One region of the Alteromonas sp. DY56-G5 genome, then DNA from elsewhere that is predicted to be linked to it. Evidence: predicted binding sites of a transcription regulator. Region 1 holds the regulator's gene; the other holds the start of a gene.
The links. The regulator FliA, encoded in region 1, starts transcription of late flagellar genes. The targets are predictions, from matches to a motif close to CTAAAGNTNNNNNNNNNNNNGCCGATA.
Positions count from the first base shown of each region.

Region 2: a site for FliA is predicted at 3,365-3,391, ahead of NO989_RS13935 (DUF5610 domain-containing protein). Genes of this name have one in related genera too.

Region 1 is NZ_JANHZQ010000004.1:69,055-74,219, forward strand. Features, by position in the region: gene NO989_RS02930 (chemotaxis protein CheA) at 1-733, opposite strand, end outside; gene NO989_RS02935 (protein phosphatase CheZ) at 746-1,501, opposite strand; gene cheY (chemotaxis response regulator CheY) at 1,536-1,919, opposite strand; gene NO989_RS02945 (RNA polymerase sigma factor FliA) at 1,956-2,687, opposite strand; gene NO989_RS02950 (MinD/ParA family protein) at 2,684-3,550, opposite strand; gene flhF (flagellar biosynthesis protein FlhF) at 3,556-4,965, opposite strand; gene flhA (flagellar biosynthesis protein FlhA) at 4,995-5,165, opposite strand, start outside.
Region 2 is NZ_JANHZQ010000028.1:638-5,802, reverse strand. Features, by position in the region: gene NO989_RS13950 (fatty acid desaturase) at 1-1,098, opposite strand, end outside; gene fabR (HTH-type transcriptional repressor FabR) at 1,440-2,036, shown strand; gene trmA (tRNA (uridine(54)-C5)-methyltransferase TrmA) at 2,147-3,244, opposite strand; gene NO989_RS13935 (DUF5610 domain-containing protein) at 3,421-4,734, shown strand; gene NO989_RS13930 (RNA-binding protein) at 4,812-5,165, opposite strand, start outside.

The DNA of each region.
Region 1 (5,165 bases):
GCGCAGCTTCTTCACCACCAAACTTGCCTTTGCCATGTAAATCATCGAGCAGCGCTTCAAATTCTTCGTCGGTGATATCGTCGTTATCACTAGCGGCAGCAGGTGCAGCAGCCTTTGCAGGTTCGCTTTTAGCCGCTGAGGACTGTCCTGGTGCCCCAGAGCCATGAAGCTCATCAAGCAGCGCTTCAAACTCATCTTCAGTGATTTCGTCAATACCGCCGCTATCACCAGAACTTGGTGCCTGTGCAGTAGGCTCTTCAACAACTAATTCTGGCTCTTCAATCGCGGGCTCAGGTTCTGACACCGGCGCGCTTTGTTCACCAAAAATATTCTCATCTGGAGATTCCGGGCGACTTAGTTTGTGTAACAAGTCTACTAGGTGTGCATCTGCTGGCTCTAATGGATCCCGAGCTTTCACTCGTTCAAACATTTCAACCACCACATCTGTGGCTTGCAGAATAATATCCATCAGTTCAGGGGTTAGTGTTCGTTGACCGTTACGCATTACGTCAAAGACGTTTTCCGCACCGTGACAAATTTCTACTAACTCGGTAAGAGACAGGAACCCTGCTCCCCCTTTAACTGTGTGATAACCACGGAAAATTGCATTTAGCAAATCCGCATCTTCAGGATTGTTCTCAAGATCAACGAGCTGTTCTTGTAATTGTTCAAGTATCTCTCCAGCCTCAACTAGAAAGTCCTGTAATATATCCTCGTCAACATCAAACGACATGCGCCCGCTCCCCTAAAAACCTAAGCTAGACAGAAGATCATCTACATCATCTTGGCCTGACACGACGTCGTCGCGCTTATCGGCATCAATGATAGGGCCTTCTGCCTCTACACCATCAACCTTATCGGCCTTAACGCTAGATGGTTTAGTTTGTTCTGCACCGTCGCGTTCACCAAACATGGTAAGCATGTTAACTAAGCTGTCTTCCACTTCTTTAACCAAGTCGATAACGCGGCGAATAACCTGACCAGTTAAGTCTTGATAACCTTGAGCCATCAATACTTCTGTAAGTAACTGTGTAAGTTTAGCTGACTGTGCCGAACCTTCTTCCAACAATTCGTCTAAGTCTGCGCATAAAGCCTTGAATTCACCCAACTCTATTTGGCGATTCATCAGCTTCTTCCACTCAGGCATAACCTTTTCGATGCGCGCCGACAGCATTTCAGCTATAGGCATGCTCGCTTCAACGGCATCCATAGTAGTATTAGCAGCTTTTTCAGTTTCTTCAATTACGTAGGTTAGGCGGGATTGTGCATCGGGAATATCATCGGTCGCGAGATTTTTAATGCGGTCGTCTATTTGGAAATTATTCAGCGCGTCATGGAGCTGACGCGTCAGTTTCCCTACTTCAGCAAATAACTCAACGTTTTCTTTCATTGAGGCCGCTTCTAGTAGGGCATTGGCTGAAGCGTTGTCACCCTCTTCAAGGTAGGTGACAAGCTGTTTTGCTTCTTCCAACGAAATTGGAACGTTTACATTCGTTGACATCCAGTAAACCTCATTTCTCTGGTGAGCGTCTGGATCAACCTAAACGTTCGAATATTTTATCTAATTTTTCTTTAAGTGTTGCTGCAGTGAACGGCTTAACAACGTAGCCATTAACACCTGCTTGCGCGGCGGCAACAATTTGCTCTTTCTTCGCTTCAGCAGTAACCATAAGTACTGGTAGGTGCTTGAGCTTGTCATCGGCTCTAATCGCGCGAAGCAAGTCAATACCCTGCATTCCAGGCATGTTCCAATCGGTAACTACGAAATCGAAATCACCTTGCTGCAACATAGGCAATGCAGTACTTCCGTCATCCGCTTCCTGGATGTTGGAAAAACCCAAATCTTTAAGTAGGTTTTTGATGATACGTCTCATGGTAGAAAAATCATCGACCACGAGAATTTTCATGCTTTTGTCCAAAATAGCCTCCAGTGAGGGGTTAATTGTTATTAATTTCTATTCTTCGTCAGCTTGCCACGACTTCATTCGTGATTTGAGTTTTAACATGGCCTGACTGTGAATTTGACTGACTCTCGATTCACTTACATCAAGAACCTCACCAATTTCTCTTAGGTTCAGCTCTTCATCATAATACAGCGAAAGAACAATCGCTTCTCTTTCAGGTAATGTCGTAATTGCATGGGCAAGCGCTTTTTGGAAAGCGCCTTGCATTAAATCTTCCAGTGGTGCGTCGCTACCTCGATTTTGCTCTGTCGAAATAACATCTTCTGACACACCTAAATCTTCAATACCTACCAGCTTTCCGGCATTTACTTCATTAAGCATTTGGTGATAGTCCTGCAAGCTTACATTAAGCTTATCAGCAATATCAGAATCTCTAGCATCGCGGCCTGTTTCGCTTTCTACTTGCGAAATTGCTTCAGTGATCGCTCGGCCATTTCGATGAACTGAACGCGGTGTCCAATCCCCTTTGCGAATTTCGTCTAGCATAGCACCGCGAATGCGAATGCCGGCAAACGTTTCAAAGCTGGCTCCTTTTGAACCATCAAAGTTTCGCGCGGCTTCTAATAATCCAATCATGCCTGATTGAATTAAATCGTCTACAAGAACACTAGCCGGCAATCGCGCTATCAAGTGATGCGCTATACGCTTAACCAATGGCGCATGTCTTTCGACTAACTGCGCTTTATCGGTTTGTTGTTGATAAGCGGCTGCCTTGCTGTTCAACGCTGACTTCCTACGGCTTTTTCTGCAACTAATTGTTCAATGAAAAACTCTAAATGGCCACCTGGCTGCGCTGGAATAGGCCATGTTAAGGCTTTACTCGCCAACTGTGTTATTGCAACGGCTGCCGGTGAACCTGGGTAAGCATCGACAATGGCTGTTTGTTTACGCACTGCTTTACGAATGTTCTCGTCAAACGGTACTGTCGCCACTAATTCTAGTGCAACATCTAAAAAACGCCCTGTCACTTTGCTTAATTTACTAAATAGCTCTTGGCCTTCTCGCACGTCGCGCACCATATTAGCCACAACTTTGAAGCGGAAAACACCGTGCTCTCTATTCAGAATTTTTATCAATGCATACGCATCTGTCAATGAAGTAGGCTCGTCACACACAACGACCATGATGTCTTGTGAGGCTTTTGAAAAGCTCAACACCATGTCTGAAATACCTGCCGCTGTATCAACGATTAGCACGTCAATTTGCGAGCGCAGCTCACTAAAGGCACGAATTAGGCCAGCGTGTTGCGTTGGCGACAATTCTGCCATCGACTGCGTGCCTGATGTGGCAGGGGCGATCTTTATTCCGTGCGGACCGGTCACTAATACTTCATCAAGTGTACATTCGCCGGAAAGCACGTGGGATAAGTTTTTCTCAACACGCAAACCTAACATAACGTCTACGTTAGCAAGACCGAGGTCCGCATCGAGAACCATTACACGTTTACCTTGCTTCGCCATGGCGATAGCGGTGTTCAATGTAATGTTTGTTTTACCTACGCCACCTTTGCCACCGGTGACGGCGATTACTTTGATTAACCGTGATTGCTTCATTTTTCTTAAGCTACTCGCTTGGTCGTCAATCATACTGCTTATGCTGTTTTAATTGCGTTGTTACCACTAGTATGATTCAAACCGTACTTTTTATAAAGCTTTGCAGCAGCGGAAACCAAAGATTTCGCTTCTGCAATCTTAATGTCTTCAGGTACTTTTTGACCATCGGTGACATAACTAACCGGTAATTGGTATTCAACCGCTGCACTAAGCACCTCTCCTAAAGAGTAGCACTCATCTAACTTTGTGAAAATACAGCCACTTAGTTCAATATCATCATACGCTTGAATGATTCTCTGCAAAGCAGGATATTGCGTATTTGCTTGCGCTACCAAATATTTTTTAACATTTGGCATTTGTCCGTTATCAAACTGCTTAATTTGTTTAATTAATCGACTGTCTCTTTGACTAAATCCAGCCGTATCAATCAATACTAGTCGCTTATGACGAAGTTGGAATAATAAATCCGCAAGTTCTTCACTAGTCTGCGCTTTTCTCACCGTGCAGCCAATAATCTTTCCGTATGTCGCTAGCTGCTCATAGGCGGCAATTCTATACGTATCGATGGTAATCATCGCAACCGACTCTGCACCGTATTTTTGCGCATAGCGGGCAGCAAGTTTCGCAACGGTAGTTGTTTTACCGGTACCTGTTGGTCCTACTAATGCAACAGCACCTTGTGCGCTAAGTATATCGTTTCCTGTCACATTTATGCGATTAGCCAATAGGTTAAGAAGATATACCCATGCATCTCGTTCGTTGTAATGTGACGGCGTATAGCTAATAAGCTGTTTCGCTAACGCGTTGCTTAACCCCATATCGGTTAAACGGGTGATTAGATATTGATGAACAGGTTTTTGACGTTTGTTCTTAGCTTCCATCAAGTCGGCCACTTGATATTGCAATACATCGCGAAGAGACGCTAGCTCTTCCTTGATTTGCGCAAGCTCCGCTGACTGCGTCACAGCGGTATCATCCATACTTGACGCTTGATGCTCTGGGAAAGCGTTCTGACGAACTGGTTCATGAGAAGACTGCTGTGCTTCTACGTCGTCAATAAAGGCTTCTGAGAAGTCTAAGTGCGAAGCAATTTCATTGGCGTGCTTAGCATTCGCTGTCATTGGTTGGTTGGGTTGCGCGGGACTCGCTACGCCATTATTTCCACCGTGCTGCTTTTCTAGCAGTGCTTTAAGGCTATCAGGACCGTCGTCACCAATGATTTCGCTCAAGCTAGGCACTGCCTTTTGACCAGGTGTTTTTGCAGCGGCTTGTGGAGACGCTTTCGGCGTAAACAACTTCGCTTCAGGTTCTTTGTCGTAGGCTGCGACAAGCTCAATACCGTCAGCGACTTTGCGATTTGACATGATCACAGCGTCACTGCCCAATTCAGCTTTAACTTGGCTTAACGCCTCACGCATATCTTTGCCGAAGAAACGTCTAATTTTCATTGCAACCTCTCCAATCACCCAGTGTCAGATTATTGACCGACCGAACTGACTATTTTTATTTGTTTGTCGTCAGGCACTTCTTGGTAAGACAGAACATGAAGCCCAACAACCGAATATTTTAAGAAGCGAGACAGAACGGGTCGTAGCATGCCTGAGGTAAGGAGTACTGCAGGCTCTCCTTCTAACTCTTGCTGCTGACT
Region 2 (5,165 bases), on a different contig from region 1:
CTGTGTCCATTTCTCTTTCTGTACAGCAAATGCGTGTTTCAGCTCTTTGTACTTGTATGCAAGCTCAAGCCCTTCGATACTGCGCTTTAGGGTGCGTTGTTTAACGCGCATAACACGTTTTTTCGTGGCGTAGTATTCACTCATGCGCTGCATTAACAAGTCGTATTCTTCTTGAATGGTATGCATCATTTCTTCAGCATTAGGCAGTAGCGATACTTTTTCACTTGCTCTTTGCAGCTGCATGGCAGCCAATGCTTTCTCGATGCGCTCTTCTGGCACTTTGCGAAGGTTGGATGTCAGTCCTACCAGTGATAACCCTTTAATAAGCCATTTTGTAGGATCAAACTGATACCAGCGAATGCCATTACGATAGTCGTACTCAAAGATGTGATGGTAATTGTGATAACCTTCACCAAAGGTAAAAAACGCAAGAATACCGTTATCTCGTGCTGTGTTCTTATCGGTGTAAGGCTGGCTACCCCAAAAATGAGCAAGAGAATTGATGAAGAAGGTTACGTGATGCACTAGCACCAGGCGAAGTACACCGGCTACCAAGATCATGCCTAATACGTCACCATTTAAATAGCCCAGAAGACCTGTGATACCAAAGTTGGCCGCCAGCACGATGGGCAAATAGTAGTTATGCTGCCACATCACCACTTTATCTTTTTGAAGATCTTTACAGTTACTGTAGTCATCGTAACGTTTGGCCTGGTACTCACGCAACATCCAGCCGATATGCGCAAACCATAGCCCTTTCTTGGCAGAGTAGGGGTCTTTGTCGTTATCATCAACATGACGATGATGAACGCGATGATCTGACGACCAGTGCAAAATACTATTTTGCAGCGCCATAGCGCCACCAATCGCAAGGATCACACGAACAACCACATTGGCGTCGTAAGTTTTATGCGACCATAAGCGGTGGTAGCCGGCAGTTATAGACATACCGGTAAAGTAAAATAGGAATATAGCCGCACCGATTTCTGCCCAATCGATGCCTTGATACGCCACCCATAGCGGCACACCAATAAACGCAATTGCGCCAGATATAATAAATACCAGCACATTAGTAAGGATAAGAGGAGGTTTTTTCATTTTATACAACTTGGCTTACAACTGTTCGCTAATTTATCGTTTTACGAGGCTTCAGGCAAGCAAAACCCAGATTAGTTCTGCTTACATGTGTAAAGTTTAATTATAGTAAAGCTACGCTGAAGCGCTCGTTAATTGTGGCTTTTTCTGCTTAATGCTTGTTTATAAAAGAGATGATTCTGTTTCTCTTTCCCCACTGGTGTGTGTTGCGATAAACTACACATGCTAGTCTTTGATGTACGAAGTTTGATTGCGTTAATGGCTATACAGATGACGTAAGGGCTTCAACCCCAAGCGCTAAAAATCATCAAGCCGTTCAGAGCTAATCAACCTATGGTGCGAATGTGAGTCGACAAGAACAGAAATTAAAAACCCGCCAAAATATCATTCATGCTGCGTTTTCTTTGCTCGATGAAAACCGCAGCTTATCGGCAATCAGCTTGCGTGAAGTTGCCCGAGAGGCAGGTATAGCACCTACGTCTTTTTATCGACACTTCAAAGATATGGACGAATTGGGTTTAACGCTGGTGGATGAAGCCGGTTTAGCATTGCGGCAGCTTATGCGTCAGGCAAGGCGGCGTATAGCCTCTGGAGGCGGCGTAATACATACTTCTGTTGAAACCTTCATGGAATTTATTGCGGCAAATACAAACGTATTTCGTTTATTACTACGCGAGCATACTGGTACGTCGTCGGCTTATCGGTTGGCAGTATTTAGAGAGATTCAACACTTCATCGACGAGTTGACCGACTACATTATTGAACAGCAGGGCGTAGAATACGCATGCGCGCAGCTTCAAGCTGATGCTATGGTAAGGCTCGTATTCAGTGCTGGGGCAGAGGCATTAGAAGCAGACGATAAACTTCGCCGAGAAATCGGTGAGAGAGTGAAAGCGCAGCTTCGCTTCGTTCAACTAGGTGCAACGCAAAAAAGCGTATAATTGAATTAGTGGTTTAAGTCCACATCGTTTGCTCTAATCAAAGCCACCTTATTTTAATACGTCTTCATAGGCCTTTGTGACTCCAAAGGCCTTGTCAATTTGTACCAAAACTAGCTTTTGCGTGTAAGTAAAACGCCAGCCTCAATGTGATGAGTAAACGGGAATTGATCGAATAATGCCGATTGAGCAACGTCGTGAGTTTCACTTAAAAGCTCAAGATTTTGCGCCAATGTTTCAGGGTTACACGAGATATACACGATATTATCGTAATCCTGAATCATTCTAAGTGAGTCTTCATCTAACCCAGCTCTTGGTGGGTCAACCAATACAGTTGTGAAATTATATGTACTTAGATCAATGCCTTCTAAGCGACTAAACGTACGTTCACCTTTCATAGCCTGAGTGAATTCTTCAGCGGCGAGTCTTACGATCTTCACATTGTTGAGCTGATTTTGTTCAATATTAAACTGCGCAGCTTGTACAGAGGGCTTGGCTATTTCGGTCCCCACAACATTATCGAAGTGAAGCGCTAGCGGCAGTGAGAAGTTACCTGCACCGCAATACATCTCCAGTAAATCGCCAGAGAGCGGCTTTACGCAATCTAGTGCCCATTCAATCATGCTACAGTTCACTTCGGCATTGGGCTGAGTGAAGCTATTTTCGATATGCTTAAATATGAATTCTTTGCCATTAACGGGTAAGCGCTCAATAACAAAATCGTTGTCGATAATAAGCTTTTGTTTTCTCGCACGGCCGATGATGTTTACTTTCGGAAAGTGAGCCTCGAGTTTCGCCTTTAATTCTTTTGCAGCCTCTTGCCACTTCTCATCTAGTTGACGATGGTATAAAAGGCTGATGACAAGCTCGCCAGATAGTGCAGAAAGATAATCGATTTGAAAAAGCTTCTTTCTTAGCACTTCATTTGGTCTTACTTCTTCAAGCAACAGCGCCATAGCATCGTTTATTGCTTTACAAGCAGGAGGAAAGCTATCTACGCGGTACTTTTCTTTTGTTTCCTGGTTGAACATGATGTGAAACAAATCATCGCCTTCATGCCATACTCTAAATTCGGCGCGCATACGGTAGTGCGTTGGTTGCGATGGAAATACGGTTAAGTCAGGCGCATTGAACGGAGAAAGTAACGCAGTAAGACGTTCTACTTTTTCGTCCAACTGAGCTTGATAGCGTTGTTGTTCGGTCGCGGTCATAAAATTCTCCATTCAATGTTGAGGTCGCGAATTGTAGTCCCTTATAAAATAACTGCAACAAGCGCTATCTACTTCTGCATTATTATTAGGAACGACCCTGTAAAAAAAGCTGTATTAAAATTAAACAATACTGATTCTTTGCCGATAATAAGATTGAGGATAGTGAGGATCAAATTATGAACGTGGGTCAAATTAAGGCTTTTATGGGCGACCAGAAGGTCGATCAAAAAGCAGATCAAAAGGCATCAGTTCACCCGAACGAAATGTTGAAAAAGCAGTTACAGCAAGACGGATTGCAGCAAGCGGCTGAGTTTTCTAAACAACAAGCGGCATCAGTATCTGTTTCCAGTAGCCAAACTAGCATCGGCTTACGTGTGGTAAGTAGTAGTCTTAACCAAGCGTTAGTTATAGATGGCCAAAAGCCACAAGAAGCCAAAGAGAAAAGCATTGAAGATAAGTCGAACAGTTTGTTCGACTTTGAAAAAGTTGCCAGAAACGTACTTAAGTTCGTAGGTGGCGTCATTAGAGGTGCGGCAAACGGTGGTGCCAGCGAAGAAAAGCTTAATGGCTTATTTAGCCAAGCGAGAGAAGGCGTAAGCCGTGGATTCGCTTGGGCTGAAAAAGACCTCGCTGGTTTTATGAATGAAGAGATTGAGCAAGGGATGACAAAAAGCCGCGATCTCATCGATACAGGAATAAACGATCTGGAAACTGACATATTTGGTCGCCAGCAGCCGAACGCTGTAACGCTTTCGTCCTTAAACGCGGTAGCTGCATCGGATGAGAAAAGCGGAAGCTTGCTGATTCGAACTAAAGATGGCGACGAAGTGAGTTTTAGTTTTGAGAGTCTTCGCTCGTTCCAAGCGTCTCAACAACTTAATTTCCAAGCGCAGGCATCTCAGGAGCAATCAGGCGGTAGTGGCGAGCAAGGCCAAAACAATTTTTCAGCGTCATACCAACAACAAACTTCGTACCAATACTACGAGCGAAGCGGTATTAGCTTTTCATTGAAAGGCGAGCTTGATGAAGATGAGTTAGAGTCGATAGCTGATTTGGTTGGTCAAGTTCAGGATCTCGCCGACACCTTTTACAGTGGTGACATCGACAAAGCATTTGAAGAAGCGTTAAGTTTAGGCTTTGACGATAAAGAGTTAGTTGGCTACGCGTTACAGTTAAATAGAACAACACAGACCGAAGTGCTAAAGACGTATGAGAACATCCAACATTACAATGAAGACAAAAGCGATAATTCGAAGTTTGGAAATGTGGTTAGCCCTATAGCGCAATATCTAGAAAAGATGATGGATACTTTTGCTAATGCCGAAAGTACGTTAGAAAGTAACGAAGACTATAATACCTTACTAGGTGGGTTGATTAATGAGATGAAAGACGTGCAGGTGCCAGATCTTGTATCTGCTATAAATAGGTTTCACGCTTTCAATCAAACGTTACTTAATGGACTTCCTCAATCTGCTGAGACAAGTGAATAACTAACTATTTACTAATATAAAAGCCCGGTAGCGAGAGCTAACCGGGCTTTTTTATAGCCTTTAAACCGTACGTAGAATTACGCGTGTTCGACTTTGTCCTTTGCAGGGCGAACTTTTAGGGTTCGCTCCTGGAAGATTGAGTCGTTAGTTTTATCGATAACGCTGTTTAAGTCGTCAGTTACAACTTCGATAAAACCGTATCCTTTTCTTTTTCCAGTTTTACGATCCTTCATTAAGCGAACCGACTGTACTTCAATAAAGCTACTGAAGTATTCCTTTACTGCGTTCTCGTTTGCTCTATAAGGCAAATTACCTACATATAAGGTTTCTACTGATCCGTCATTAGAATGTGCTCTGGCATCTGAGGAAGATGGACTTTGAATAAGAGACGCTAGCCAAGGAGTAACGATACCGCTGATCAGCAGAGCTGC